Regions from separate parts of the Rummeliibacillus sp. NPDC094406 genome, predicted to be linked through region 1. Evidence: riboswitches for the same ligand, from Rfam matches in the RefSeq annotation. Region 1 holds a riboswitch; the other holds the start of a gene.
What was found. A riboswitch is a leader RNA that binds a small molecule or an ion and turns the genes downstream of it on or off. The one in region 1 is predicted to bind FMN.

Region 1 (16,590 bases):
TGTTGTGATTACTCATGGTACTGACACTTTAGAGGAAACTGCTTATTTTCTAGAATTAACGACAAATTTAGAGATTCCTATTGTACTAACAGGTGCTATGCGTTCATCAAATGAGTTAGGTGCAGATGGAGTATATAATTTGGTAGAATCTGTTCGCGTGGCTTCTTCAGAAGATGCAAAAAACAAAGGGGTATTAGTTGTGATGAATGATGAACTTCATTCTTCAGTAAACGTAACAAAAACTTCCACAAGTTCAGTTGCAACATTTCAATCACCTCAATATGGACCACTTGGACTTGTCACGAAATCGATGATTCATTTTCATCAAGCACCGTTGAAAAGAGAGTATGTAGAAGTTTCAAATCTTGATAAAAAAGTAGCTTTATTTAAAGTATATGCTGGTATGGATGCTGATTTAATACGCTCAGCAATTGATTATCAATATGACGGGGTAGTCTTGGAAGGTCTTGGACAAGGAAATATTCCTCCTGCAGTCTTACCAACGATTGAAGAATTATTAAAACTTCAAATCCCCGTAGTCCTTGTATCTCGTTGTTTTAATGGTATTGCACAAGGTGTATATGGCTACGAAGGCGGAGGTAAAATGTTAGAAGATATGGGCGTCATTTTCGCAACAGGATTAAACGGACAAAAAGCACGCTTAAAATTATTAATCGGGCTCAACCAAGTTAATAAGCCGATTGATGTTAAGAAATTTTTTATCTAACACCCGATGCCAGCTACTGCGGTTACTCTTCGAAAAAAGATTGCCCCTCCCTTTCCGCCTAAATCACTATCGCTCTCTGCGAGTCTCGGCAACTGGTTCTATGGCAAATCTTATTATTTAGTATCATAAAAAAGCAAGGCCATTTCACTTTGAAATGCCTTGCTTTTTTGATATTTTTCACAAGAAAACTTTATTGTTTTGCTTGAATGTATTTAGCAATTAAATCACCATGGTATCGTCCATTTTCGATGAAGATTTCATTGGCATTATTTCCTGCTGCGATGACACCTGCAATAAACAGACCTGGTACATTTGTTTCCATTGTTTCAGGATCAAATGTTGGGCGTCCAGTTTCTTGATCTTCTGTAACCCCCATATTTTGAATAAACGAATGATCCGGATGATAGCCTGTCATAGCGAATACAAAATCGTTCTTCACAGTAATTTCTTGTCCTTCTTGGATAAGAATTACTTCATCTTCTTTAATTTCTTTAACGTTTGTATTGAACATCATATTAATTTTACCGTCTCGTGCAAGTACAGCAAAATCCGGTAATACCCAAGGTTTAATACTTTGAGAATATTCAGCCCCACGATAAACAACTGTAACACGTGCTCCTGCTTTATGAAGCGCTAGTCCTGCATCAATTGCTGAGTTTTTACCACCAATAATTAGAACATCTGTATCAAAGTAAGGATGTCCTTCTTTAAAATAGTGATTCACTTTAGCCAATTCTTCACCTGGAATATTCATATAATTGGGATGATCATAATAACCAGTTGCAATGATTACATACGGAGTTTCATAAACTTCCTTGTCTGTATTGACGATGAATTTACCATTTTGAGGGGTTACGGTTTCTACTTTTTCAAAACGATGAACTTGAATAGCTTTTCTTTTTACTACTTCACGATAATAGACAAGTGCTTGGTTACGTTTAGGTTTTTGTTGTTCTATAATAAATGGCACATCACCAATTGCTAATTTTTCACTTGAGCTAAAAAATGTTTGGTGTGTAGGGTAGTTAAAGATTGCATTAACGATATTTCCTTTTTCAATTACAATTGGGTTTAAGCCAATTTCTTGTAATGAGATAGCTGCTGCTAAGCCACAAGGGCCACCTCCGACAATAATTGCATCTTCTTGACGCATAAAAACCGTCACTCCTTATATAAATAAACAGCTCTAATTTTAAGAGATGTTGTCGAATTATCATAATTGTATATTATACGCTTACGAACAATAAAAAAACAGGCATGTGTTCTATTTCACATACCTGTTTATGCTTATAGTGCAGGAATCGCAATTGTTGAACCCGGAGGGATGCTATCTCCTGTAATGCCATTTGCTTCCTTAATAATGGCAATACCAGCATCACTACCATAGAAGTCAATTGCTATACTTTCAATTGTTTCACCTTGTTTGACATTATACAGACGTCCTTCAGCTTTCGCCTTGTTATAAATTTGTTGTTGCTTTTCCTTTGCCTGCGCTGCTTCTTTCTCAGCTTGTGCAGCTTTCTCTTGTGCTACTTTTTCTTTTGCAGCCTTCTTTTCGGCAGCTAGTTTCTCAGCCTTTTCTTTTTTTGCTTTTTCTTCAGCCGTTAATTTCTTTTCTTCGTTACTTGAAGTTTTTATAGCCTTTTTTGATAGGTTATCTTCGTTCGTTTCTATTTGAACTCCACCATGATCAATCTCCGTTTTATTGCTATTTTTTTGATTAGCAAAACAACCGAAGTATACAAGCATTGACACTGGAATTAAGATAAAAATAATAGCTAAAACCGTTAGTAATTTATTATTGCGATTTTTTTTCTGCTTTTTCTTATTCTGATTGCCATGATGCTGTCTTCTAGTCATTCTCGAAGGATTTGTCTCTTGTTCAGGCTCAATATTAATAGCTTGTCGATGTTCCTCAATTTTCTCACGATAATCTTCTTGAGACATCTATATTCCCCCATTTTGATATTACTCAACATTATTATGACGAATTACTAGTTAAATGTAAATATACGTTCAGTTGTAACTATGGAAGTATTGCATACAGTCTTTCTTCCCATTCGGGAAGTTCTTTATATTCACTTAAAGAACTTCGTTTATTAATAATTTCATCATAATTCACTCCACAATAATGACAGCAATTTGTCGGTTTTTGTTCCAACTTTTGATCAAAATACGCAACCAATCGCTCTCGCATACAATGCTCTCCTTTTACAAATGCCGCCACTTGAAAGATTTGCTCTATTTTTTGCTGTTTTAGATAATCTAATTTTTGAACTACTTCTTCTGCAGGTAACTGTTCCATCCAATAAGAAAGTACGCGATACCCCGTTTCATTTATCTGTTGTAAATCAATCATCTTTTTAGGGTTTTCTCCACGACTTACATATTCTTTAAATAGTTCAACATGAAATTCCTCCGGTAAATCTTCTGTTACTACATATTGCGTGTATTCTTCATCTCTTGGGGTATACACTAAAATCGCCAATGCAGTTTTGCCATCACGTCCAGCCCTTCCAACCTCTTGCATATAGTTAGCCATCGTAGCAGGTATATGATCGTGAAGTACTTGGCGTACATTTTCTTTATGTACACCCATACCAAAAGCAGTTGTGGCACAAATCCATTCTAATTCACCTGATAAAAACTGTTGCTGTATAAATTGACGATCTTCAGGTCCCATCCCAGCATGATATGCTGCAGCTCGAATATGATTACCCGTTAAAGCTTCTGCATAGGCTACTGTCTTTTTCCTTGATTGAGAATAAATAATTCCTGGACCTTCAGATTGCTTAATATGTTCGATAATCCATGAAAATTTTTCTTCAATCGATTGAGTTTTTACTACATCATAGTGGAGATTAGCTCTTTCCACAGAATGAATGTATTCAAATGGATTAAGCATATTTAAATATGCTTTTATATCATTAACAACCGTTTTTGTTGCTGTTGCACTTAACGCTAGTATAGGTGGTCGTTGTGATTTTGGAATCCATTCCATTATTTTTAAATAGTCTGGGCGGAAATCAAATCCCCATTGCGAAATACAATGTGCCTCGTCTACAACTATTAAAGAAAATTGGATATTTTGAAAAGTATTTTGAATCATCTGCGTTGCAAGCATTTCTGGTGATGTAAAGATGAATCGATAACTGTTAAGGTTTTGCAAAGCTAATCGCTTCTCATTACCTTGCAAAAAAGAATTCAATGCAATCACCCGTTTTTCTCCGAAGCCTTTTAGTTGTTCTACTTGGTCTTGCATGAGAGAAAGTAACGGAGAAATGATTAATACTGGACCATCTAAAATATAGCCAGGAAGTTGATAACAAAGTGATTTCCCCATTCCCGTTGGAAGAAGAGCGATAACATCTTCGCCTGCTATTACGGCTTCAATCACTTCTTTTTGGCCAGTTCGAAATGTTGTATAGCCAAAATGTTGCTGTAATAATTGCTCCAACTCTACCATTTTATTTTCCTCCCTTTGCAGCAATGACTAAACGAATTTGAAAATAAGATAATTGTGGAAGTTGTTCTCGTATTAACTTTAATCTTTTACTTCCCGTTTCATTGAGTACTTGCAATACTTTTTGAACATCCTCTTCATGTATAAATTGAACAAGAGGAAATTGTGAATTTGTCATTGCCATCTCAACAAAATGATCTTCAATGGTACTGATTTTTAAATGTCGCATATAAGAAATTTGCTCTAGTGAATATCCTTTTTCATATAGCTCTGCTGTTTTCTTAGTTGAATCTGTTAGTAAAACTTCAATTCGAATATTCTCAGTAAGCTGAAATAATAAAGGGAATTGTTCTCCATAAACTGAAAGATAATCAAGCCACGTATGTAAAAATTCAACAAACATCAATTGTACATCTAATTCTGAGCAATCAAATTCAAATGCAAGCTGCTGCCAAGTCCATCCTGTAAGCTGATATCCTGTTAGACGTAGCATCATTATTTGCTTTGATTGATCTCTTATTTCTAATTGATTCATAGAAGCTTCGATTTCATCTCTTAACCGCAAGTGAAATGTAGATTGTTTATAGGAATGACCTATTAAAAATCTTTTAACCCAAATTTGGATTTCTTCCTCTTTTTGTATGGGAATAAAACGCCAATCTTCCGCATGAATATGTGATAATGTTTGAACAATCAATGATAAGCGCTTAAAGAAGATATGTTCATTTCCTCTAAAAAACCAACCGTTAAAGTCATAACTAGATGATTTTTCTAAAATACCTTCTCCTCTTCGCGTGAGTTGAAGCATTTGTTTTTCATCATAAAAAACCCAGCCATTTTCAATTAATTGTTCAAACGCTTCATCAAAATTATTTTTCGAAAGTTTTGGGATAATACAAAAATATGGTTGCAGTCCAAATGTCCCTACATCTTGAATAGTTTGCCCTGAGCGCTTTCCACGTAATAAATAATATGCCGCTGATTCTGAACGCTGACCATTGAATTTTTGGAAAATATGTAACAATAATTGCTGTAAATACATCGATATTCCTCCGATAAAAAGTAATTTAGGTTGAAATGTGAGGAAAAGCGTTTTAGAATGAAAAAGAAGCTATTGGGATTGAAAGTAAAAGGAGAGAAGTAGAATGGCGAAATTTACCATTGTTGATAAAGATACTTGTATCGCTTGTGGCGCATGTGGGGCTGCAGCGCCAGATATTTATGACTATGACGATGAAGGCATTGCCTTCGTTATTTTAGATAATAACATGGGGACTGCTGAAGTTCCAGAAGATTTAATGGAAGACATGGAAGATGCATTTGAAGGCTGCCCAACTGACTCTATTAAAGTAGCAGATGAATCTTTCGAAGGCGATCCTCTAAAATACGAATAGTCATATTGTTAGCTAGACTAATCAAGAAGTGCATGGGTGAATGATTAATTTCCCTATGCGCTTTTTGTTTTGTAAAAATTGATTCTATTATATCTAATACCATTTTAAACAAATTTAAATCATTCCGTATTGATTTCTTGAATTAACTTTTAATGAATCAATTTAATGCTATGTCTAATGAGTAATTTCCTTATTGCAATCTCCCTCTGTATAAGGTACTATTTTAGTATCAGGTACTAATAGTAACTATTACAGGAGGCTATTATGGATAATTTATTACAATTAAAAGACAAAAATATCGTGGTAATGGGCGTTGCAAATGATCGTAGTATTGCTTGGGGTATTGCTAAAGCATTAATGACAGTTGGCGCTAACGTTATATTCACATATCGTAAAGAACGCTCTTTAATGAAATTAGAAAAACAACTTGCTAAGTATGAAGATATGCAACCACTTGTGGTGCAATGTGATGTAAATAGTGATGAAAGTATTCAACAAGCATTCCAAGAAATTGGTGAAAAAGTTGGTACAATTCATGGAATTGTTCACTCAGTTGCATTTGCACATGCAGAAGACTTAAAAAATCGTTTTATTGAAACATCTCGTGAAGGTTACGCATTTGCACAAGATACGAGTGCTTACTCATTAATTGCTGTTGCTAACGCTGCAAGACCTTATATGACAGAAGGCGGTTCAATCGTTACAATGTCTTACTTAGGTGCTGAACGAGTTCTTGAAGGTTATAATGTAATGGGTGTTGCAAAAGCAGCTCTAGAAGCTTCTGTAAGATACTTGGCTTCTGATGTTGGTGCTGATGGTATTCGTGTAAACGCCATCTCTGCAGGTGCAATTAAAACACTAGCAGCAAAAGGTGTGCCTTCTTTCAATCAGATTTTAAACAAAATGGAAGAAACTGCACCACTTAAACGTAATGTTACTAATGAAGAAGTTGCCAATATGACTGTTGTTATGCTAAGTCAATTATCTAGTGGAGTTACTGGAGAAGTGATTTATGTAGATGGCGGCTATAATATTATGGGTGTATAAGATTTCAAAACTGAAATTCATTTAAAAAGGAAAGGCAAAACGCATCATTTGCCTTTCCTTTTTTTCTATTTTATTTTGTTAAATGGTCAACAATTTCTTGTACAGACCCAGCTTCAACTAAATGTAAATTCCGTCCAGCCCACATTGCCATCAGGCTATAGATATCTAATTCCTGAGCTCTTCTACGAATACTCATAGTTAGATCATTCTGGTATGGGTAAGGAGCAATTTTATTGCCTTCCATGAAAATCATAAAATCATTTTCAATACCTCTTGCTAATTTACCTGAATATACTTTTGTTAAAGCTGTTATATCTTCTTCAGCTCTTAAAATTTGTTGTTTATGGATTTCAGGTGCTCCGCTTTCTTCACTTACCAGAAATGCTGTCCCAACCTGAACAGCCTCCGCACCTGCTTCTAATGCTGCTTGAATTTGGTCTTTCGTAGCAATCCCCCCTGCTGCAATCACAGGAATGGTTACTTTCCCTCTTACGCCTTCAAGTAAATCATGTAAAGAAACTAATTCTTCCGGGTCAATAAACGAACCACGATGACCACCTGCTTCTTCTCCCTGCATTACAACTGCATCTAAACCATGTTCTTGCACTAATATCGCTTCCCCAACAGTTGTCGCAGTTCCGATTGTATAGATTCCATGTTGTTGAAGTTTTTTTACTATAGCATCAGTAGGCAATCCAAAAGTGAATGAGCATACTTTTACATTTTCTTCAATTATGACATCTATTTGAGCATCAATATCAGATGTTGATAGAAGAGCACCTTCATCTGGAATCATTAATTTTTTTCGATAGGGTTTTAACACATTATAGGCTTCTTCTAGTTCTTCTTTTGTAGTATCCACTTCGTTTGGTACAAATAAATTTACAGCAAAAGGTTTTGTTGTTGCTTCTTTTACTTTTTTTATAAATGCTCTCGTAACTTCAGCGCTTAAATATCCTGCACCTATTGAACCTAATATCCCTGCATTTGCACTTTCTATAACCATTTCGGGAGTTGTAACGCCAGCCATTGGCGCTTGTATAATAGGATACTTCATTTTTAATTTTTTCAATAATGACATCTATTTTCCTCCTCTAATAACATTCATAAGTTATAATCACTTCTATTGATCATGTATAAGTTGCATTTATTCAACACTTTACCTTAATTAGGGAACAATCCAAACATCTTATATTACATTGTATTTTCCTATTTTCAAATTTCTATATTGTACAAAATATCCATTATTAGTTTAGCAATAACAACTGAGTTATGTCTATTTTGTGAACCATCATAAAATAACATTTTTTTGCATATGCCTTCCCAGGCTTGTCTTCAATCTCCTAAGCCACTACGTTCCTTCAAGCTTTTTCCGTAGTACTCTGCAGTGAATTAACAGAGCTTAAACACCATTCGTTTAAAGAAGAATGGAATGTTCATTGAAGTTACGTTTACAAAAAACTACTTCTCATTTTATATAATGATGCAAAAAGAAAAAGCCTTCGAAGAGAAGGCTTTTTACTATTAATATAAAGAAAGATTACTAGTTTACACCAGAAATTCGACCGTAGCCAACTAGGTATTTATTCCACCAGTCTAGTGATTCCACAACAACACCATTATTTTGTGCATCAAGCATTCTTCCGCCACCTAGGTAGATCCCAACATGCGCTACACCGGAGCCATAACTAAAGAACACTAAATCTCCAGCTTTTGCTTCACTTGCACTTACTTTTTGTGTTGCCAAATATTGTTGTGCTGCTGTACGAGGAAGTGATACACCAGCTTGTTTAAATGACCATTGAGTTAAACCAGAGCAGTCAAAGCCAGTTGATGGATTACTTCCTCCCCAAACATATGCGCGTCCTAGGTATTTGCTTGCTTCGGCAATTGCGCTTTTTGCAGAGCCTGATCCTGAAACACTAGGTGCTTGTTGATCACTATCCGTTACTTTAGCACCACTTGTACCATTACCAGCATTACCAGTATTACCTACACTATCAGTATGGATCGAATTACTAGTTTTACTTACAGAAGCTTTTTCCAACTTTTTGGCTTCTATAAACTGTTTTTCTTGTAAAGCTTTCAGACGTTTTGCTTCTGCTTCTCGTTTTTTACGTTCTTTTTCAAGCTTTTCTTGTTGTTTTTTTGTAGCAATTTGCTCTTTTAATTTTAAAGATTTTGCTTTATTTTCGACTTTTTTGGTTTCCAAACGATTTTCTTCATCTTGCATTTCTTGGAATTGTTTTTGTAGTTTTGCTTGTTTTTCTTGTAATGCTTGTTTTTCATCTGCTAATTTTGCTTTGTCTGCTTTGTCTTCATTTCTTAAATCTTGGTCTGCATCTAAAACGGTTTTAACAGCAATAACTCGACTTATTCCATCTGAAAAACTATCCGCACCTAAAACAGCTTCAAGATATGGATCTAATGTATTATCTTGACCTTGGTATGCTTTTAAACGATCATTAATGATTACTGAACGTTCTTTAATTTTCTTTTCAGTTTCGTTAATTTCTTTATTTGTTTTGTCAATTTCATTTACGGTTTTTTCATATTCTTGTTGCTTTTTGTCGAGCTGTTTTTGCAATTTTTTAATTTCTTTATTTAGTTTTTCTATCTTATTATCAATTTCAGCTTTTTTTTGGATCATCTGTGCTGATGTTTTAGCATCTACTTGTATTGGTTCAGCAGTATACATAAAGCCACAAGTTAGTGCTAGAGTAACAATTGCTGAACGACTCCATTTTGAACTCATTTTCAATCTAATTCAACTCATTTCTATTAATTTTTTCTATGTACGGTTTCTATATTCTATTTTATAATAGCATGAATCATATATTTGTATAGTCTTTTTCTCCTGTTTTAACAGAAGCGTAATTGCTGTTACATTTTTGTCATAATGTGTTATTATTATTTTTTGTTCTACATAATACTACATTTTCCTTCAGCCAAAATCTTTTCGAACAGTTTATTTTTGTGATAAACTCTTACATATATTTGGATGAAAGGACTGTTCTTATGCAATATGCACTACTCGGCGATCTCCATTCCAGCGTATCGGATACAAAAGCTGTACTAGCCGATATTAATGCAAATGCTGAAAATGCTGCAATAATTGGACTCGGCGATTTATATGAATGCAAAATTGGGAAAAAGAGAGCAAAAGAAATTGTTGGTATTACTTTAGATGAAGCAGCCGAACTTTCTGATGAATTCACGCGATTATTGCAATTTCCATCTGTTAGAGGAAACCAGGAAGAAAGAATTATGAATGTAACAGGTTTAGATACTTTTTTGACCTTACCAGAATCACTAGAAATTGAAGGTGCAGAAATTATTCATGGCCACCAATTTAAGTGGTCATCCGATTGGAAACCATTTTTAGAACAAATTGAAGCACCTATCGTTTTCTTCGGGCATAGTCACGATGCGGCGCTTTATAGAAAAGGGCATAAAAAGGAATTTCAATATGGACAACCAATTCATTTAAAGAAGAAAAAATATGGAGTCAATGTTGGTTCTGTCATTGAAAACCGCGAATGGTGTTTGTATGATTCAGATGAAAGAACAGTTACATTTATGAAAGTACAGTCATAAGCACTGGGGATCATCCCACAGTGTTTTTTTATTGACTTAAAGAAGTTTGTTCTTTATGATTGGAACCAAAATGATGCAAAAATGGCATGATTGAAGGAGAGAATTATTAATGGAATGGCAACAGCTAGAATACTTTCAAGTACTAGCGAGAATTCAACATATGACAAAAGCCGCTGAGCAATTGTCAATTTCCCAACCAGCACTTAGCCGCTCAATTGCACGTTTAGAAGACGAGTTAGGTGTCCCTCTATTCGAGAGACAAGGACGCTCTATTATTTTAAATCGTTATGGAGAAATATTCGTGAAACGTGTTCATAACATAATGCGTGAATATCAAGATGGTCTGCATGAAATCCAAGAGATTGTAGACCCAAACCACGGCGAAGTTTCTCTTGGCTTTTTACATACACTCGGAACAAATGTCGTACCAGATTTAATCATGCAATTTAGAAAACAACACCATGATATTCATTTTACTTTGAAGCAAAACCATACCCATCTTCAGCTTAAGCAACTGCAATCAGGCGAACTCGACTTATGCTTAATCGCTGAAATGGAAACAGAAAAGCCGATTCAATGGACAGAACTTTGGCGTGAAGAATTATTTGCTATCGTACCCATTTGGCATCCTTTAGCTACACATCGAACAATTACAATGAAAGAATTAGCAAATGAATCATTTATATTATTAAAAAAAGGGTATGCGTTAAGAGTTCAATTAGATGGCTTATTCAAAAAAGCACACTTTGCCCCAAAGATTACCTTCGAAGGAGATGAGGTAGCAACGGTTGCTGGTTTTGTAGCCGCCGGACTAGGCGTTTCTATTTTACCAGATGGCGAAGAACTCAATCCAAAAAGGATTGCCAAAATACACATAAGCGACTTAAAACTTGAGCGTGTAATCGGTATGGCTTGGTCTGAAGGTCGATTCCTCTCTCCAGCGACTAAGCAATTCCAACAATTCATTCTTGATTATTTCAAAGATAGTTAAAGAAAATCCTCTTCCAGCAAATTTCCGGAAGAGGATTTGTTCTATTTTATAGAAAATATTGTAACATCTTTATCAAACTTTATATTGGACTACTCAATGAAAATAGTCACCTGATTACCATCAAAATTAGATAACCATTCAATACAATCAAATTCTTCGATATCGAAGTCATTTGTAAATTTATCTCCACCATAACCATCTTTACCTTCAAAATAAAAAATTCCAGCAATTCCATTTACCTTTTTTTCAACATTAGGCAATTTAAAAGTTACTAACACTTGCTTTCCGTCATAAGGATTGAGTTTTTTTGCTAGTGGTTCATCATCTAAGAATAATAGGCTCGGGCCCTTCATTAATTGAAGGTGTAATTTACCTTGTATAATCATACTCTCTATCCCTTCTCAACCAGCTCATAAATAGTCATTAGAAAAGCGAACTAAGTCCCATTGCTTAGCTCGCCCTACTAATTACATTAGTCGATTGTTTCACCAATAGCTGCTAATCGATCTTTTACTTCTTTTTCAGATAAGTGATTGCGAGCAATATATCGATTACGTGGGTGCACTCTACATTCATGTGTACAACCACCTAAATATTTTTGTTCATTTTCCTCAGTACATAGGATTTGCTTATTACATTCCGGGTTTGCACAGTTAATATAACGTTCACATGGTTCCCCGTCAAAATGGTCATGGCCCACAATAACATGTTCAACCTGGTTAACGGGTACAGCGATTCGTTCATCAAAGACATAACATTGGCCGTCCCATAATTGTCCTTTTGCCACTTCATCTTTTCCGTATGTGACAATGCCACCATGGAGTTGGTTAACATTTTCGAATCCTTCTCGCTTCATCCAACCTGAGAATTTTTCACAACGGATACCCCCAGTACAATATGTTAGAATTTGTTTCCCTTCAAATTGTTCTTTGTTTTCGTGTATCCACTCTGGTAGTTCACGAAATGTTTGAATATCTGGTCTAATCGCTCCTCTAAAATGACCTAAATCATATTCATACGTATTTCGTGCATCGATAATAACTGTATTGTCTTCTTTCATTTTTTGATAAAATTCAGCAGGTTCTAAGTAAGTACCCGTCAATTCATGTGGATTTATATCTTCTTCTAATTCAAAGTTAACTAATTCTTTTTTAGGGCGTACATGCATTTTCTTGAAAGCATGACCTTCTACCTCGTCTATTTTAAAAACAATTCCTTCAAATAAAGGATCTACCTTCATATATTCCATATAACTATTCGTTTGCTCCACCGTACCTGAAATTGTTCCATTTATACCTTCAGATGCTATTAAAATACGACCTTTTAATTCTAATGATTTACAATAAGCTAAATGCTCTGTTGCAAATCTTTCGGGATCATCAATTTTTGTGTAAAAATAATAAAGTAAAACTCTATAATTCATATTTATCCACCTATCCTATAATATTTGCAAGATATTTGAGATAGACTCTAATTTCAGTTACTAAAATCGAAAATTATCATTGCAGATTTTATGCTTCAATACATAAAATATCTAACAAATTATATATGTAATCATAGTAATTTGCAAAAATCTTGCCTAGTAAATGAGGAAACAGTTCACATTCAAAAAATGGCTTTGATTAATAATGCTGTTGATATTTCATCAGTTGCGTTACAGGAGATCACTTTCCCGCAGGATTCAGCGCCTTTCATTCAATTAAAATGCTATAAAATCAACAATATCTTTTAACAAAGCCTAAAAAATAAATTCTTTGAATATAACATTAAACCATCCAAGGTAACTTATTTTATTTTTCGGAATTATTCTTTCCCGGGAAATAAATAAAAAATGTTTGATATAAAACACGAACATATATGAGCCTTATTATATGCCATATCTAGTAGAACATTGTCTTTGAAGCAGAAAATGGGGAGGCCTCGGAAATGCAATCGTATTTTTATACTAGAAAAACATTTATAACATTGACTTACTCATATATTTTAATAATCTACTGACAATCTTTTTGAAGAAATACATCCTAAAGGCTGGCAAGAACACTAATCAAAAAGGCTATCCTTAAAGGATAGCCTTTTAATCTAAATATTTTATTCATTTATAAATTGTTTACGTTGTTTCACAATCCATTTTTTTAAACTTGAGAATAGTAATAGCATAATTGCAGTAATTATAATTCCTTTTATTATATTGAAAGGTAAAATACCTGTAACAATTGAATTTCTAAGAGCTATACCTGTTTCAGTTGGTACATTTAAGAAATAATTATACATTGGCATAAAAAGGTAATAATTCAATACACTCATACCAACTGCCATTGTTAATGTACCAATAACTAGACCTGTTGTTAAACCTTTTGCACTTGATAAACGTTTATATATGAAGTATACAGGCATGATAAATAGAATACCTGTTGTAAAGTTTGCAATTTGTCCTACTGGAACACCTGTCGGACTACCTACATAGAACCAGTTTAATATGTTTTTAATAAATTCAACAACGATTCCTGCTACTGGACCCATCGTAATTGCAGCCATAATAGCTGGTACATCACTAAAATCGACTTCTAAAAAGCTGGGAAATGGAGGTAATGGGAAATTAAAAATCATTAATACAAATGATATACTACTTAACATCCCGATTGAGACCATCTTTTGTAATTTTGTGTTTTTCATTGTTTTCTCTCCTTTTGCCGATTCACTTCAAAAAGAGGAAAGGTCCGGAACCTATAATATGCAAAAAAACCCTCAAGCTTTAACAGCTTAAGGGAGAATTAGGCATAGTCAAATAAGCGTCCATCAGTACTATAAATAAAATATATAGTAAATAGACGACCGTACCTTCACCTTCTCCCATCCAGACTATACTGTCGGCCTTGGAATCTCACCAAGTCCTGCCTTACGGCTCGCGGGCTTAAGAGTAACGCATTAATCTCTAATACCGCCGATCGGGAATTTCACCCTGCCCCGAAGATGAATCAATATGATTTTTTTATACAATGTAACTATATAAAAAAAATAGCGCTTTGTAAAGGTTTTATACTTATTTTCTATAGAAAAATTTGGTATTTCTATAAATATAGAACACTTTTAAATTAAGTATAGATGAATTGAATACAAAGAGGATGCCAAAAAATCTTATAAAAGATTATTTGACATCCTACATCCCAACTTTAGACTTTTGATTTTTCTTGTTGTATTTCAAGGGGTAAATAAAAAATAAAGTTTGTCCCCTTATCTACTTCACTTTCAACTTTAATACGCCCTTTATGTGCCTCCACAATATTCTTGGCTATAGCAAGTCCCAAACCAGTACCACCTTTACCTCTTGTTCTTGCTTTATCTGCCTTATAGAAACGTTCAAATACATACTCTAAGTCTTCTTTTGGAATTCCTGCACCGTTATCTTTTACTTGAATTCGCGCATAAGTAACTTGTTGATCCACAATTACTTGTACACTTCCATTTTGCCCAGTATGACGAATAGCATTATCTATCAAGTTCGTTAATACTTGTTCAATTCGATCTTCATCTATACTAATTCGTATTGATTCATCGAAAGTAGATGAATAGGTCAACTCAATATTTTTTTCCTTTGCAGCCTGAACAAATTTTTGGGTAATTCGTTCAAATACAGGTGTGATAGGTACTAAATCTTTATATAAAGTGATATTACCAGATTCCATACGAGCAAGATCTAGTAAATCGGTTACAAGTCGTCCCATACGTTGAGACTCGTCATAAATAATACGTATCATTTCATTACGTTCATCTTCACTTGATACAACATCATCTATAATGGCTTCACTATAACCTTGTAACATTGCTATAGGGGTTCGTAATTCATGTGATACATTAGCGATAAAATCTGATCGAAGCTTGTCTAAGCGATGTTCTTCCGTTTTATCTCGTAATACGGCAACGGCTCCCCGTACAGAATCTCCGCTATAAAGTGGACTAATTGAAATCAAGAAATACGTGCCATCCAACTCAAGTTCTTCCCGTAATTCTTCTTCCAAGTCAATCACATGCTCTAACATATGAAAAATTTCTCGAGGAATTGGACGTTCACTATCAGAGCCTTTATTGATAAACCATTTTTGTAATAATAACTCTGCTGGTGGATTACTTAATATGACTGTACGATCACTGTTGAATGTTATCACAGCATCTGTCATAGATGTCAGAATGCTTGAAAGTTGTTCTTTTTCTTGATTTATAACTTCCATATGATGCTTTAATTGACGCCCCATTTGGTTAAATGCAGTGCCTAATTGACCAATTTCATCATTTTGTAATACAGGAACTTTTTTATCGAAGTTTCCTTTTGCTAACTCGAAAGCAGCCTCTCGCATTTTACGTAATGGAGATGTGATTCGAGTTGATAAAAAGAAAGCAAAGAAAGTTGTTAGTATAAACGCAATCGCTGCAGCTAAAAAGACAATTTTTGTTGTCTCATTTGTTGTACGATGTATTGCATCAGGACTTTGATAAATAAAAACAACACCATGATTCATTTTATGAGCATTTAATGGAAAGGCCATAACTATATAGGATTCTACATGATCCTTTTCAGTTGATGATGGTAGCATCATTTCTTTGACTACCGGTTTATTTGAAGTAAAAACTTGATTAAATGATTTTTCACCAATAATTTTATCCTTAATCTTATCTTGGTTTAGACCTTCTTGAAGTGAAAATGCTAATTTACCTGTTTTATCAACGATTACTGCATTAGTTTCATCACTCAAAATATCGCTGATAATCGATTTTGTGGATGCTATTGACTCATGATCATCTACAATCCTTGCAATTGTAGTCGCTTCTTGGCGAAGTAATGCCTCGGATTGTTGGGCATGGTATTTAGATAGAAATTCTAACATTAATACTGTAAAAACAAATAATACAAATGAAACGAGAAGCAAAATGGTTACCCATAGCTTCCCGACAACACTGTTCCATATTCTAGTCATTGACTACCTCAAATTTATAACCAACGCCCCATACTGTTACAATCATTTTTGCCGCATTTTCAGATACACGATTTAGTTTTTCTCGTAAACGTTTTACATGCGTATCAACAGTCCTTAAATCTCCGAAGAAGTCATAATGCCACACTTCTTTTAATAATTGCTCGCGATCAAATACTTTATCAGGTGCCTTTGCTAAGAAATATAGTAATTCATATTCTTTTGGTGTTAAATTTACTTCTACTCCATCAGCAGAAACACGATGTGCATCATGATCAATAGTTAAATGTGGGAATACCACTAAGTCTTTAGAAGATGATGAAACGGAAATCGGCGAAAATGCAGCAGAACGACGTAAAATAGCTTTCACGCGTAATACTACTTCTCTTGGGCTAAATGGTTTT
Region 2 (16,590 bases), on a different contig from region 1:
TTGATCGAAAACCTTATCAAAATGACTAATTTGTATATTGGAGGAAAATAATGATGAAATTATGTACGATTGGCTTAGGATATATTGGATTACCTACATCAATAATGTTTGCAAAACACAATGTGAATGTTGTGGGCGTAGATGTTAAAAAGGAAGTAGTAGAATCATTGAATAGCGGGAAAATTCATTTAGAAGAGCCAGGATTACAAGAAGCTCTAGAAGAAGTTATCTCAATGGGAACTTTTAGAGCTGAAATTGCACCTGAAAAGGCGGATACGTTCATTATTTCCGTACCAACCCCTAATTATCATGATCAATATAAATCTTGTGATTTAACTTATGTGCTAAGTGCAGTAAAATCAGTATTACCATATATTGAGAGTGGGAATACAATCATTGTTGAATCGACAATAGCACCCCGTAGTATGGATGATTTCGTAAGACCGTTAGTAGAAGGGGCTGGCTTTATAGTTGGAAAGGATGTTTTCCTAGTTCACTGCCCTGAAAGAGTTTTACCAGGACAAATTATGCAAGAGTTAGTATTCAATAATCGTATTGTTGGAGGAATTACAGCAGCTTGTACGGAAGCTGGTGTAAATGTATATAGTACATTTGTTCAGGGAGAAATTATTCGAACAGATGCAAAAACAGCAGAAATGTCTAAACTTATGGAAAATACATTTAGAGATGTTAATATTGCACTGGCAAATGAACTCGCGAAAGTATGTAATGAGTTAGAAATTAATAGCCTTGATGTTATTAAAATGGCCAATAAACATCCAAGAGTTAACTTACATACACCAGGACCTGGAGTAGGGGGGCATTGTTTAGCAGTCGATCCATATTTTATCGTCGCAAAAGCTCCTGAAACAGCACAATTAATCAATTTATCTCGCACGATTAATACATCCATGCCACATTTCGTGGTAGATAATGTTAATAAATTGATGGAAAATGCAAGTGGAAAAGTCGTTACTGTTTTTGGGCTAACGTATAAAGGAAATGTAGACGATATCCGTGAAAGTCCAGCTTTAGAAATTTTTGAAATGCTTAAATCCCAAGGAAATTATGAAGTTCGTGCATATGACCCACATGTTCAATTGAATTGGGTTATGCAAGACCTTGCGCAAGCTGTCGATGGCTCAGATTTAATTGTTGTACTTACAGATCATGATGAATTTAAGAGATTTGGCGAAAGTGTTTTTATGCAGATGTCGAACAGAAGAATTTTTGATACAAAAAATATTGTGCAAAAACTATCACATGATGTTGAATATATGAATTATGGAAATCTCTTTAAATATACGAAAAAGGAAGCTACACTTGTATGAACTTCGCTGGGCAAGTTTTGAAAGAGCAATTTCTCCATTTAAATTTGATATTCCGTTTAAGTTTATATGAAGAAAAAGGGAAATATACAATGCACTACTTGGGTGCATTATGGCAAATATTAAACCCATTCATTCAAATAGGAGTTTATTGGCTTATTTTCGGACTTGGGATTAGAAAAGGGTCGCCAGTTGATGGAACCCCATTTTTCCTTTGGTTGATCATTGGACTTGTTCCATGGCTATATATAAGTCGAACAATTACGCAAGCTTCAAATAGTGTTTTTGCAAAAGTAAATTTAGTATCTAAAATGCATTTTCCAGTTAGCGTTTTACCAACGATAAAAATCGTGGGGAATTCAATATCTTTAATTCCCATGCTTATTATTACGATTGGGATTGCGTTATTATACGGTATCTTCTCAGGTGCCTATTTAATTCAACTAATCTATTATCTAATTTGCTTATATTTCTTGCTCTTTGCAATTACATTACTCTTATCGACACTTACAACCATTATTCGAGATGTGCAGATGATGGTGCAATCAATTGTGCGTCTATTAATGTTTTTCTTACCAATTGTATGGAACGTTCATAATTTTCCCGATTTCTTTGTCAATATATTAAAATTAAATCCATTATTTTACATTATTGAAGGCTTTAGATTTTCTATTTTGGGCGGACAATGGTTTTTTGAAGACCTACCATATACAGTTTATTTCTGGAGTTTAAGTATTTTAATATTAACAGTTGGCTCCTTTTTACACATCAAATTCCGTAACAAATTTGTTGACTACCTATAATCGGAGGAAGAGGTATGAATCCGAAAATTCGATGCACGGATATAACAAAAAGTTTCAGTTTATATAGTAAACAATCTGATAAATTAGTAGATATTATTTCTTTAAAAAAAGATCGAGATCAGTTTAATGCACTAAGAAATATCAGTTTTGAGGTAAATGCAGGCGAGGCGATTGGTATTATTGGATTGAATGGATCTGGTAAGTCTACTCTCTCAAATTTACTAGCACAAGTCATTCCGCCAAGTTCAGGAACGATAGAAATTAACGGTGAAACATCGCTAATTGCCATTTCTGTTGGTTTAAATGCATCCTTAACAGGCTTGGAAAATATTAAAATGAAATGTTTGATGCACGGTTTAAGCATTGCAGATATCAATGAATTAACTGCAGAAATAATCGAATTTGCAGACATAGGCAATTTCATAAACCAACCAGTAAAAAATTATTCAAGTGGTATGAAATCACGCTTAGGTTTCGCTATTTCGATTCATACAAATCCTGATATCTTAATAGTCGATGAAGCATTGTCTGTTGGTGACCAGACATTTTATCAAAAATGCCTAAATAAGATTAATGAATTTAAAAGCCAGGGAAAAACGATTATCTTTGTTAGTCATTCCTTGTCCCAAATCGAAGCATTTTGTGATCGAGTGATGTGGATTCATTTTGGACAAATTAAGATGTTTGACGCAACAAAAAAAGTAATTGGGGAATATAAACAGTTTATTAAATGGTTTAATGCTCTAAGTGAAGAAGAAAAGAAAGTAAATAGGACCAAATTGTTGGATGAACAGTATGAAGAGGAATCAAGCAATTTAATAAGCGAAAACAAGCAAAAGAGTGGCTTTAATTTTTCTTTTCTAACACAGACTGCTATTTTACTATTTGTAGTAATTATAAGTGCAGCGTATATTTTTGCCTAATTTATATAGATAGAGGTGTAGGTTCTAGATGACTAATCAAAGTAAAGTGAAAATAATGACAATATTCGGTACAAGACCAGAAGCGATAAAATTAGCGCCATTAGTACTTGAATTAGAAAAACATCAAGATGATATCGAATCGATTGTAACTGTAACAGCTCAGCATCGAGAAATGCTTGATCAAGTGTTGGATGTATTTAATATTCAGCCTCAATATGATTTGAATATTATGACAAAACAACAAACCTTAGTTGATGTTACCACACGTGCATTAGAAGGTTTGAATGAAGTATTGCAGAAAGAAAAGCCTGACTTAGTGCTTGTTCACGGCGATACATCAACAACATTTGTCGCAAGTCTTGCAGCATTTTACAACCAAATTTTAGTTGGCCATGTTGAAGCTGGATTACGTACATGGAACAAATACTCTCCATTTCCAGAAGAGATGAATCGACAACTAACTGGAGTGATCGCAGATTTTCATTTTGCGCCTACTAAAAAAGCACAGCAAAATTTATTGAATGAAAACAAGAAAATAGAAACAATTTTTGTAACAGGAAATACAGCAATCGATGCCTTATCGACAACTGTTTCTGAAAATTATGGTCATCCTATTTTAGAGAAAATAGGCAACGATAAAATGATACTTTTGACAGCTCATCGTAGGGAAAACCTTGGTGAACCAATGAGACATATGTTCAAAGCGATCAAACAAATTGTAGATGAACATAATGATCTTCAAGTAGTATATCCAGTTCATTTGAATCCTGCAGTAAGAGAAATTGCTGCTGAAATATTAGGAGAGAACTCGAGAATTCACTTAATTGAACCGTTAGAAGTGATTGATTTTCATAATTTCTTATCAAGAGCACATATCATATTAACAGATTCAGGTGGCATTCAAGAAGAAGCACCTTCCTTAGGTGTTCCGGTATTAGTCCTTCGTGATACAACAGAAAGACCAGAAGGTATTGAAGCAGGAACATTAAAACTTGCGGGTACTGACCAATCAACAATTTATGAATTAACAAAAGAATTACTAACGGATTCAAAGAAATATGAAAGGATGTCGAAAGCATCCAATCCATATGGTGATGGACATGCTTCAGAAAGAATTGTGGAATCGATACTATATCATTTTAAGAAAAGCGAATCTATGCCAAGCCCTTTCGAAAGATTGGAAAACACTAGTTTACATAAAAATATTGAAAAGCTTCTCAATTGAATATAAAAATATAAGAGTTAATATAGGAAAAAATCTCATATTGCAGAACTTTTCCGTAAAATGATAGTACAAGCATCATTTCCTCTTAACTAAAAGATTGGAAAATGAATCAATTTAATAATGCAAAATTTATCTGAAATATACGAACATTAGTGAGTTGAAGCCAAGCCCGTGGAAAGCGCCGTCTGTAGCGGAACATCCAAAACTAAATATTAAAAGTTAATGTGTTGAAATGTTCGTATTTTTAAACCGAAAACGGATTTATGAAATTGATTCAAATGAATAAAAATTACAAATAAATCTTCTTAAAACTTATCGTTTTAAATCTCAAATTGAAAGGCAATACGGTCACCATACCGTATTGCCTTTTCAAATTTGTAATGAGCGAAAGTAATCTAGCAATAACTTAAGTTAAATGACCACCCAATCATTAAACCTGAATTATTTATACTTTAATTCAATAGTTTCAGCTTTGATTGCCTTTTTGAAGAAATCTATTAGTAATTAAGTAAAACGCATTTTTCTTTAAAAAAACTAACCAAAATAAGAATGAAAGATATAGACACCGAATAGTATTTCTATTAAGGCATAGTATTTTAGATGAAATAAATTAATATCCTTATGTGATCTATTAAAAAGGTGGTCTGCTCATGTATCTCTTACTAATATTTTTTACAAGTGTTTTATTCTTTATTTTAACTTTTATCGTTTCAACACTTGGAACCAAGTTTCTTTGTTTACTCATTTCAATTTTATTGTATAAATGGGGCTCATATCAGATTAAATTAATAGAGATGAGAAGAGAAGAGGCAATTAAAAAGGAAACAGAAGAAATGTTGCAAGAATATCCGCATAGTCATTCTACAGTATCTTCAGATTATTTAAATGCATTACTCATAGGAGAGGCATCGCAAACATTCTTTGTTGCAAAAAGAGAAGATACAGATTCTGATTTTGAAGTAAGGGAATATTTATTCAATGAAATTTATGAAACAGCCATTGAAGAAGATGGAAATCAAATAGCATTAATCTCAAGAGGTGGACTACTTGGAGGATCATTAATTGACGGTGGCGGAAATTCATTAGTATATGTTATGGAACCAGAAAATAGTTTGAAAGATAATTCAGATGAGGAATCTGAAGAAACAACAGAAAAGAGCTCTGAAGAAGTATCTAAGTTAAGTTTAAAAGTGGTAGTTGATGATTTGTCCAACCCAATTATTGAGTATGTATTTTTGGAACCTGAGGAACCAGTGGAAAAAGATTCGGATGTATACAAGGAAGCATCTAAGCAATGTAAAAAATGGCATCAAATGATCAGTGTCTTAATTAAACGACATGATAACCTAAATAAAGTAGTCATTAAACGTTATGAAAATTCAAATAGAGTAGTTTAGCTTTTAATGATTACTCGTATTGGTTTAATAGAGTTTCGCAGCTGATTTTAATATATTTTTATAAATTGAATTAATTTCATAATTCGAAGATTTAATGAAAAACACGAAAATTAAATGGTCCATTTTTATATGTAATATCTATTAGAACATTGTCTATGAAGCGGAAGAGGGTGACTCTTTGGGGGAAGCGCCATCTGGAGCTGCATACTAAGTAATTATAGAAATAGAATATTATCCGAATTATTGAGTTGTTTATGTAGGAAATATTCGTATTTTTTAACTAGAAAAGTACTTATGAAATTAACTCAATTGAAAATAAATAATAAATTATTAATGATTTTTCAGATTAAAAGTGATATACTTTGCGCATAGATGAATAATTCCTTCGGGGTCGGGTGAAATTCCCAATCGACGGTGATGAAGCAATTCTAAGCCCGTGAGCCTTTTATAGGCAGGATTTGGTGTAAGTCCAAAGCCGACAGTATAGTCTGGATGAGAGAAGGATGTATGGAACGTTAAATTCTTATGATTTACTATTGTATTTCATAGGTTTATTTGATGATGAAATAAACAGACTTCCAATCCACCCCGTAGAGAAAAATCTATGGGGTTTTCTTTTTTATTAAGCTTTGAATGCTAGAGAGTATTCTGCTTAAATTTTAGAAAACCATTAACAATTTAAAATACGTAGTCCTTCGGGGGCGGGTGAAATTCCCAATCGACGGTGATGAAGCAATTCTAAGCCCGTGAGCCTTTTATAGGCAGGATTTGGTGTAAATCCAAAGCCGACAGTATAGTCTGGATGGGAGAAGGACAATGAGCAATGGTAGAAGCTTTTGAAAAATTAATTTCAATAGGCTTATTTAGTGATACCATTTACTACATATTCTCCCGAAAACTCCTTAGGTAAATTTCCTTTAGGAGTTTTCTTTTTGGTTAAAATATCCAAAATGGAGGGGTAAATTGACTGCTGACTATTATATGAATCGGAAGTAATGATCAAAAACTTCCAACAAACTCGAAATGAGATTGTCTAATTAAAAAAGCCTACTATATCCATAGAAAAAGTATTGAAAAACCTTTGAAAAAAAGCAATCTTACTAAAATTAAGCTATGTGGACAAATACGTAATAATTAGCAAAGATATCAAGATTACTTCTGTTTTGAAATGAGGTGTTACATTTGTTTACAGGAATTGTAGAAGATTTAGGGAAAGTTAAGGCAATAAAAAGTGCAACAAATAGTATGCAACTAACGATTGAATCAAGAAAAATCCTAGAAGATGTCCATCTTGGTGACAGTATCGCAGTTAATGGAGTTTGCTTAACTGTCATTTCTTTTTCAAATAGTCAATTCACAGTGGATGTCATGCCTGAATCAGTAAAAGCAACAAATATCCAATCTCTACAAATTGGTCAATATGTAAACTTAGAAAGAGCGATGCCCGCAAATGGTCGATTCGGAGGTCATTTCGTATCTGGGCATGTGGATGGTACAGGAGTCATATTGAGAAAAAGAAAATTTGCAAATGCCGTTTATGTGGATATAGGAATAAGCAAAGAGTTAAGCAAGTTTTGTATGTTAAAAGGCTCTATTACAATCGATGGCATCAGCTTAACGATTTTCGATGTCAAGCCAACTCAACTGACAGTATCTCTTATTCCCCATACTTTTGATCTAACATTATTAGGCGTAAAAAAAGAACATGATGTAGTAAATATTGAGAATGATTTACTAGGAAAATATGTGATCAACCATTTGGATCGAAAACAAGAAAATTCAACGATAACGATGGATTTTCTAAATGAAAATGGATTTTAAAAAGGCTGGTGTATTGAAATGTTTAATACAATCGAAGAAGCAATTGAAGATTTAAAAAACGGTAAGATAGTTATTGTTGTTGATGATGAAAAACGTGAAAATGAAGGGGATTTTCTAGTGTTGGCCGAATTTGCAACACCTGAAAATATTAACTTTATGGCGAAATATGGCCGTGGCTTAATCTGTACGCCAATGTCTAGAGCATTAGCAAATCATCTTGAGTTAAATCCGATGGTTGACAATAATACAGATAATCACCAAACAGCATTTACGGTTAGTGTCGATTACAAAACGACTGAAACAGGGATCAGTGCGTATGAACGTTCCGAAACGATGTTACAATTGATCAGCCCAGAAGCAAAAAGCTCTGATTTCCGTCGACCTGGACACGTATTTCCTTTAATAGCAAAAGATAATGGTGTATTGGAAAGACAAGGGCATACAGAAGCTGCAGTCGATTTTGCTAAACTTTGTGGTTCAGATCCTGCAGGTGTCATTTGCGAAATAATGCTTGATAACGGAAAAATGGCAAGAGTACCACATCTGCACGATATTGCTAAAGAGCATAACTTAAAATTCGTAACTATCGCTGATTTAATAAGCTATCGTTATGAAAAAGAACAATTGATTGAGCGAGTAGCTTCAGTAAATTTACCTACATCATTTGGAGAATTTCAAATGATTGGCTATTCAAACCAATTAAATGATAAAGAACACCTTGCTATTTTAAAAGGAAATCCACAAGATGATGAAGTACCACTTGTACGCATTCACTCAGAATGTTTAACCGGAGATATTTTTCATTCAAAACGCTGTGATTGTGGACCGCAACTCCACAAATCATTAGAAATGATTGAAGAAGCAGGTACTGGAGTTGTCTTATATATGCGTCAAGAGGGAAGAGGAATCGGACTACTTAACAAACTAAAAGCCTATGAGTTACAAGAACAAGGCTATGACACTGTTGAAGCAAATGTTCACTTAGGTTTCGCTGCAGAAATGCGTGATTATGGTTTAAGTGCTCAAATGCTACGCGATTTAGGTATTACAAAAATACGTTTAATGACAAACAATCCTGCAAAGATTGAAGGATTAACGAAATATGGCATTGAAGTTGTTGACCGCGTACCAGTAGAAATTACAGCAGAGCCAGAAAACGAAAAATATTTAGAAACAAAAAAATTAAAAATGAGACATATACTAGCATAGGAGTGAATGGAAATGGCAAAAACATTTGAAGCACAATTAATCGGAACTGACTTAAAAGTTGGAATTGTAGTAAGTAGATTTAATGAGTTTTTAACTGCAAAATTATTAAGCGGTGCAATGGACGGTTTAAAACGTCATGGCGTTTCAGAAGATGATATCGATGTAGCATGGGTTCCAGGTGTATTTGAAGTACCATTTATTACAAAAAAAATGGCTGATACAAAAAAATATGATGCCATTATAGGATTAGGAACTGTTATTCGAGGAGCAACTTCTCACTATGATTATGTTTGTAATGAAGCAGCAAAAGGTATTGCTAACGTAGGATTAAATACAGGAGTTCCAGTTATGTTCGGTATCGTTACAACAGAAAATATTGAACAAGCAATCGAACGCTCTGGAACAAAAGCAGGAAACAAAGGTTATGATGCAGCGGTTTCAGCAATTGAAATGGCTAATTTAAGCCGCATGTTCGATTAATTTAAAATGAACGATAACTTTTTGAAGTAAAATGTATAAAAACGATTGCTGGGGCTATACTATTAAAGATTTCACTTAAGAAATCCTTTTATGATCAGGAGGGGTTAATCCTATGGGTGAACCAAGTCCAGGTGAGCACTATAGCTCTAAACAAAGATTAAATCGTTAAAATTCTCAGGTAATAAGAAACGGAGTGAAGTCCCGTGGATCAGGTCTGAGTAATGAAGCTTAATGCAAAACAATTTAATCATCATGAAGGATAAAGTTATATTACTGCATCTAGAATGATCAGGAGGGTGAAAATCCAATGAGTGAACCAGACAAAATAGTTCAGGTATCTCAGGGAGTTCACAATCTCTGGGTAAAGGTTAAATAGTTAAATTTCAGGTGATGGACACGGCTTAAAATCCCGCGTAAAGAGTCTGAGTTGAAATGCAAAGCTAAAACAATTTAATCGTCATAAAGGATAAAGTGAAATCAGACCCGGAATTAATTTTCCGGGTTTTTATTTGGAGTTTTATAAATAATTGCAAATTGAATCATTTTCATAAATCCATTTTCGGTTTTTAAATACGAACGTTTCAATACATTTATTTCCAACGTTCATATTTGTATGCTCCGCTACAGACGGCGCTTTCCACGGGCTTGGCTTCAATCTCCTCGTCATGCGGGGCTTTCAGCTCAAGCTTTTCCCGTAGGAGTCGCCGTCTTTCTTTTTCCTTTAATAGTTTTTGAAGATTTTCAATTTTTTTCTCTAAATTTTTTATTTCAGCCTCATTTGATTCTACAGCATAATAATAAGGGGCTATAACTAAATTGCATAATACAATACAAATTCTACAAAGAGTAATTTTGGTGTTATTTAACATAGATACACCTCAAAATTATTTTGCTTTATTCATGCGAAAGTATGCACTTTTGAAATTTCCCTATAGAAAGAACTTTTCTTATAAAATAATTTTATTAAGAGGTATACAAAACGTACATTAGGCTATACTATTAAAGATTTCACTTAAGATATTCTTTATTGATCAGGAGGGGTTAATCCTATGGGTGAACCAAGTCCAGGTGAGCACAAAAGCTCTAAATAAAGATTAAATCGTTAAAAATTCTCAGTTAATAAGAAACGGAGTGAAGTCCCGTGGATCAGGTCTGAGTATTGAAGCAGAATGCAAAACAATTTAATCGTCGTAAAGGATAAAAGTGAAATCAGACCCGGAATTAATTTTCCGGGTTTTTATTTTGATTTTAACTAAAAATAATTGCAAATAATTGCAACTTGCAGGAAAATGTTACTAATAAAGAGAAATTTTAAGCGGAGAATAAGTTCCTTTAGGGGGAATTGAAAATGAAACGCTTCATAAGTTATTTAATGTGGGTAGCTATAATTGGGATAGGAATATATTCTGGATTAAGATTTAGAGTATATTTAGGTAAGGAAGAAGAAATATCATATAACGATTTACCAATAATGATATTTTCGTTCGTATTTCCTATAATTATTGGTATATTGTTAAGATTACCTAATTTTTTAATTGAGAAAAAAGGGAAAAAGAAGTGGAGTTTTGATTGGGTAAAGTTAATCGCTATTGCATTTCCAGTACTTTATGTTGCATTGTTACCTTACTTAGTATATTCATCATTAGGAGAAGAATTATTATTTTCAAAGCAAGTTTTTCTGTTAGGTGATACAACGATAACTTTAACAACAGTTGCTGGTATTGTTTTTGGATATGTATTGCTGGATAGTGTGAAAGTTTAACATTGAAATTTCCTTTTAAATGATTTAACAAGAGGTATACAAAACCGTAGCTTAGGCGATACTATTTAAGATTTCACTTATGAAATCCGACATGATATCAGGAGGGTGAAAGCAATGGGAAAACCGGACCATTTAGATCCAAAATCTCAAAAAGTTCATCAGCTCTGGACTAGGTTAAAACATTCAAAATCTCAGGTAAATGGACAGTCGGAGATGACTCTTCATAATCGTATTTTGAAAAGTGAAGCGAAAGCTCGACAATTTTAATCTTCGTGTACGGATAAGGTGTAATCAACTTGGAAGTCACATAAGTAGTTAAAACTACTTATGTGACTTCTTCCATTTTTCCCTTACATATTATTAACTGCTGCTACTTCTTGCATTTCTAGATTCTTTGGCTTTGGTAGGAATATCTTTGCATCTTCACATAACGAATTATAAATTCTAGGATTAGATAATAAATCTTTTTGTAAAAAAGCATAAGATTTAAGCTCTGCAAATTTACAGTCATAAGCTAAAGAATTTATGTGCCTAATAATTAGTTGCGTTTCTCTAGAAAATAAATCTTGATTTCTTTTATCATTTAATTGAATAACACAATTTAAGAAGGTTAATGCTTCCATACTTAGTTTTGAGCGAATTCGAGGACTTGATAGTTTTTCTATGTTGTTCTCAATAATAGTACGGGCAGAAGCATAATCGCTTTTTGCAATACTTTTTTCTAAAAAAACAATATCTCGATCTAATTTCATTCTTTTTACCCCTAAACAATCTATATTTATATGATTAAAGTCATGTGACGTATTCATTATATAGATACTTAAGAACTAAGTAAATAAGATGTAATGAAAATATATATTTTATTAACATTATGTTTTGGTTTTTTATTTGAAAATTGAAATCATATGAAATTATTTTATGAATGTATTTAGAAATGATTAATTACTTGCCAATTTTTTATCCTTATTCGTAGGCAATCGACACACTTTAGAGGGAAAATACATATCCTTTATTGAAGAGGTGGTGAAGAATGAGGGACGAAAAAATAACTAAAACCCATAACCCTGTCGAAATTGAACAAAAGGAATGGAAAAAAAGACTGTTAAATGAACGAATGAAGCAGATGCTTACGATCGCTTCACCTATTTTTCTCTTACTTTTATGGGAGTTTTTATCTCGAACAAATTTGATTGATGTCCGTTTCTTCCCGCCACCAACTGAAATTCTACACACTTTCTTTAGTATGGCAGTAAGTGGAGAATTATTTCATCACATTTGGATCTCTTTATACCGGATATTTGCTGGCTTTTTGTTGGGCGTTATCCCTGGTGTAGTCATCGGATTATTAATGGGATTATATTCTCCTATTCGGCATTTCATTTCACCAATCGTTATGGCACTAATGCCAATTCCAACTCTAGCCCTGTTACCAATCATAATCATTTTATTTGGAATCGGTGATCTATCGAAGGTAGTGACAATCGCTGGAAGTGTATTTTTCCCAGTCGTTATTAACACTACTGCAGGAGTAATCAACATTGATTCCATTTACTTGGATGTAGCTAGAAACTATGGGGCTGGTTCAAAGGATTTCTTCTTTAAGATTGCATTTCCAGGTGCTTTACCTGTTATGATGGAAGGCATTCAAATGGGGCAGGCAATTGCTCTTTTAACGATTGTTGCTGCTGAAATGATGGGGGCAACTTCAGGAATCGGATACTTAATCTGGACCTCCTATAAAGCCTTTTTGCTTAAAGAGATGTTTGTTGGGCTCATACTCATCTCATTTTTTGGCTATCTATTTTCACTAATACTTCGATATCTTCAGAAGAAAATTCTTCCTTGGAGGTGAGACAATGGAAGATCAAACGAAAATATCTATCAAAAATATGACGAAAGCTTTTTATAAGAAAAATAGTAGTGTCACAGCTTTAGATCAAGTCTCTTTAGATATTTCAGAAGGTGAATTTGTTTGTCTTGTAGGCCCAAGTGGTTGCGGGAAAACAACATTACTCAGAATTTTGGCGGGACTGGAAACAACAAGTGTTGGTGAATTCGAAATTATGCAGGGACAGGAAGATCGACCTCTTCAATCGATGGTTTTTCAAGAAAGAGGGATTATTCCTTGGTTAACAGTTGAGGAAAACGTAGCGTTCGGTTTGAAAATGAGACATTTACCTAGCAACTTAATTAAAGAAAGAACGGATTACTATTTAAAGAAAGTTGGTCTAGAAAAGTTTTCAAAGTTATATCCGAAAGAGTTATCCGGTGGTATGAAACAACGTGTTAGTATTGCACGTGCGTTTGCAAATGATCCAGAAATATTGTTAATGGATGAACCTTTTGCAGCACTTGATGAACAAAATAAATTCATTCTACAAGAAGAATTATTATCCATTTGGGAAGAAACGAAGAAGACAGTACTTTTTATTACACATAGTATCGATGAAGCTTTATTGCTAAGCGATCGTATATTATTAATGAGTGCACAGCCTGGGAAAATCATAAAAGAAATTAAGAACGATTTACCAAGACCACGGAATATCGAACAGATTCGTGCTAATCAACAAACTGCGGAGTACTTTATAGATATATTAAAGCATTTACATGAAGAAGTACAAAAGTCTAGAAAGTAACAGGTTTTATAAAGGGGGATTTGAATGGGGAAATGGTTGAAACGGGGGCTTGTGATACCATTCATATTACTAGCGATGGTCATTACTGGATGTACTGATAAGAGTACAACTACGACTAATCATAATAAAGTTGACAATGAAGTAAGTAAGGATAATAAATCAGGGGATTTAGCACCATTAGAAAAGAAAGCTAAAGTAGTCATTGCCGAAGATGGGGCAGCCTCCGGAGCGGGTTTTTATATTGCAAATGAGAAAGGCTACTTTGCAGATTATAATATTGAGGTAGAATTTGCACAATTTGCAAATAGTGATGATATGCTCCCAGCACTTGCAGCAGGTGAAGTAGATATTGCGGGCGGGGTATCGACAGCGTCATTCTTTAATGCCATCGCACAAGGAATAGACGTTAAAATTGTAGGGGATAAAGGTCACAACATGCCAGGGAAATCCTATTTCACATTCGTTATTGGGAACAGGATGAAAGATGTAATTAAAGAATATTCAGATTTCAAAGGGAAAAAAATAGCAATCTCTTCAAAGAACTCTATTGATGGCTATATCTATCAACTGATGTTAAAACATGCTGGATTAACAGAAAAGGATGTTAAGACAGTTATTATGAATGATTTTGGTAGCATGCTTGGTGCTTTGGAAAATGGATCAATCGATGCAGCACTCAGTATTGAACCATTGATTGCTCAAGGTGTTAGTAAAGGAATTCTTACCCGTTTTGGCGATGCGACTGATTTTGCACCAGATTCACAAATTGCATTAGTTTTAGCTTCACCTAAGTTTATGAAAGATGAAAAGGATATATCGCTACGCTTCATGCTTGCATATTTAAAAGGTGTACGTGATTACAACGATGCTTTCACTAAAGGGGAAGGAAAAGCCGAAGTCGTCAATATCATGACAAAATATACAGCATTAAAAGATCCTGCAATATGGGATAAAGTAAATGTGACTGGGCTTGATCCAGATGGAAAAATGCGTGTAGATGATATTAAAAAGCAGTATGAAATGTACAAAGCAAATGGTGCTACTCAAGGTAAATTCGACTTTGATAAAGCGATTGATACATCTGTTACTGAAGAAGCTATTAAGATTTTAGGTAGCTATAAATAGAGTATGAAAAAATGGAGCAAGCGAATGTGCTTACTCCATTTTGTTATGGATAAGATTATTTTACATTTTTAATTTCAGAAATTTGGAAGAAACTTTGTGCATCATTGCCTTCAACATAATTGTAATAGACCTTATATTTGCGATGGAATACTTTTGTATCCTTCTTGCTATTTTGTGTTTTGGCAATGACTTCTTTTGTATTAACAGTGAAATCAGTGTCTGAATCACGTTTGATGGATGAAATTTCAACTTTATTTACTTTTTCTTGAATACCTTGTTTATGTTTTTTGGGGATTTCTGCTAAAAGGTCTTCGTATAGTTTTGTGTCGTGCATAATGTATTCGTTTGCTAAAGGAGTAAAGTCACCTGATTCAACAGCCTTCGCATATTCAACTGGATATTTTGCAATAAAATCGCTAAGTTTTTGTATTTCAATATCTGTCATTTTTTGTCCAGAAACAATAGGCTTGTTTGACGAGTTCTCAGGTTGCTGACTATAAGATGAAGAAGTAGAACTTTGATCAGTTTTATTTGATTGAGTCGTCTTATGCGTTTCAGTAGTAAATGCCTCTGTTTTTGCGGGTTCTTTTGAAGTTTTTTCTGAATCATTGCTGCATGCGGCTATTAGTGAAGCTGCTATACAAATTGAACAAATGAGCTTCCATTTTTTCATTTCAGTACCTTCTTTCACAAACTATTTTCTATTATTATAAGGTATTTGTTACAAAGTTGATAGTATGGAAGGTATTAGTTTTATTGTAAAGTAATTTATTTTATGAATGAATCAATTTCATAAATACTTTTCTAGACAAAAAACGCGAATATTATCTAAATGTACAATCCAATAATTCGGAATATACTTCAAATATACTATTTGTTTAATATGCCGCTACAGATGGCGCTTTCCGCGGGCGAGCGTTGAGCCTCCTCGCTCACTTCGTTCCCTGCGGGGTCTCACCTGTCTCGCTTTCCCGCAGGAGTCACCATCTTCCGCTCTAGACAATATTCTAATAGATATAGCACAAACAATGCCTCATTTAATGTTCGTGTTTTATATCAAAACATCGAAATATGAAATTAACTCGAATATTAAAGAAATATTTGGAATTAGAAAAAATAAAAATTATAAAATAAAAGCCTTTCGATTTTTCATAATAAGTAGTATTATTTATATAATTCTTATGCGAAAGGTTGGTTTTAAAATGCAAAGACCAGTGTCTATTCCAAGACCTCTAGTTCGCGTTAATCAATGGACTATTTTATTAAGTACAATAGCTACATGGATATTTCATCAACCACTAATATTATTAATACCACTTATTGCAAATTTATTAGGATTATTTTTCAATTTTAATCCATTAATGAAATTTGCACGATTATTTTTAAAGAAAAAGCTTTCTGAATATATTCCTGAAGATGTCATTCAACAAAAATTTAATTCGTGCATTGCCATAAGTTGCTTAGTTCTTGGTTTTATAGGATTTGAATTAGAAAAACCAGCAATGGGTTATATTTTTACAATTATGGTTGCAATTGCATCTGGTATTGCAATTCTAGGATTTTGTATTGGCTGCTTTATCTTTTTCCAATTGAATCAATTCCGTTACAAATTAAAAAAAGCTACTCATTCATAAAATTATGATGTAGTAAAAGGGGAATTAATATATTACTAAAGTTAAACCCTAGCATGTTTCCCTGAAAAGTGCTACAATAACTCCTGTAGCTGATAAACAATCTATCATCTAAATGCCGATTTAGTTTAATGGTAGAACGGTGGTCTCGTAATCCATTGATAAGAGTTCGATTCTCTTATTCGGCATAATATAGCTAATTGATCTTTATTAATACGAAAGAGCCTTATAACGGTTTAAAAAATACGGA

Region 2: another riboswitch for FMN. It lies ahead of ribE (riboflavin synthase); the one in region 1 lies ahead of ACIQ4I_RS05260 (ECF transporter S component).

Annotation. Positions count from the first base shown of each region.
Region 1 is NZ_JBIWGZ010000002.1:97,474-114,063, forward strand. Features, by position in the region: gene ACIQ4I_RS05195 (asparaginase) at 1-727, shown strand, start outside; gene ACIQ4I_RS05200 (YpdA family putative bacillithiol disulfide reductase) at 918-1,880, opposite strand; gene ACIQ4I_RS05205 (LysM peptidoglycan-binding domain-containing protein) at 2,015-2,674, opposite strand; gene ACIQ4I_RS05210 (RecQ family ATP-dependent DNA helicase) at 2,754-4,193, opposite strand; gene ACIQ4I_RS05215 (YpbB family protein) at 4,195-5,232, opposite strand; gene ACIQ4I_RS05220 (ferredoxin) at 5,336-5,584, shown strand; gene ACIQ4I_RS05225 (enoyl-ACP reductase FabI) at 5,849-6,631, shown strand; gene ACIQ4I_RS05230 (NAD(P)H-dependent flavin oxidoreductase) at 6,702-7,712, opposite strand; gene ACIQ4I_RS05235 (C40 family peptidase) at 8,175-9,386, opposite strand; gene ACIQ4I_RS05240 (metallophosphoesterase family protein) at 9,650-10,228, shown strand; gene ACIQ4I_RS05245 (LysR family transcriptional regulator) at 10,338-11,219, shown strand; gene ACIQ4I_RS05250 (hypothetical protein) at 11,309-11,605, opposite strand; gene trhO (oxygen-dependent tRNA uridine(34) hydroxylase TrhO) at 11,692-12,642, opposite strand; gene ACIQ4I_RS05260 (ECF transporter S component) at 13,308-13,892, opposite strand; FMN riboswitch at 14,058-14,195, opposite strand; gene ACIQ4I_RS05265 (ATP-binding protein) at 14,390-16,189, opposite strand; gene ACIQ4I_RS05270 (response regulator transcription factor) at 16,182-16,590, opposite strand, start outside.
Region 2 is NZ_JBIWGZ010000001.1:277,176-293,765, forward strand. Features, by position in the region: gene ACIQ4I_RS01280 (nucleotide sugar dehydrogenase) at 54-1,331, shown strand; gene ACIQ4I_RS01285 (ABC transporter permease) at 1,328-2,131, shown strand; gene ACIQ4I_RS01290 (ABC transporter ATP-binding protein) at 2,146-3,054, shown strand; gene wecB (non-hydrolyzing UDP-N-acetylglucosamine 2-epimerase) at 3,083-4,279, shown strand; gene ACIQ4I_RS01300 (hypothetical protein) at 4,930-5,676, shown strand; FMN riboswitch at 6,054-6,184, shown strand; FMN riboswitch at 6,364-6,494, shown strand; gene ribE (riboflavin synthase) at 6,859-7,497, shown strand; gene ACIQ4I_RS01310 (bifunctional 3,4-dihydroxy-2-butanone-4-phosphate synthase/GTP cyclohydrolase II) at 7,516-8,706, shown strand; gene ribH (6,7-dimethyl-8-ribityllumazine synthase) at 8,719-9,186, shown strand; gene ACIQ4I_RS01320 (hypothetical protein) at 9,777-10,055, opposite strand; gene ACIQ4I_RS01325 (hypothetical protein) at 10,535-10,948, shown strand; gene ACIQ4I_RS01330 (YpzG family protein) at 11,063-11,215, shown strand; gene ACIQ4I_RS01335 (hypothetical protein) at 11,299-11,700, opposite strand; gene ACIQ4I_RS01340 (ABC transporter permease) at 11,979-12,800, shown strand; gene ACIQ4I_RS01345 (ABC transporter ATP-binding protein) at 12,805-13,584, shown strand; gene ACIQ4I_RS01350 (ABC transporter substrate-binding protein) at 13,609-14,709, shown strand; gene ACIQ4I_RS01355 (TcaA NTF2-like domain-containing protein) at 14,765-15,382, opposite strand; gene ACIQ4I_RS01360 (DUF4395 domain-containing protein) at 15,912-16,343, shown strand; tRNA gene ACIQ4I_RS01365 (tRNA-Thr) at 16,458-16,528, shown strand.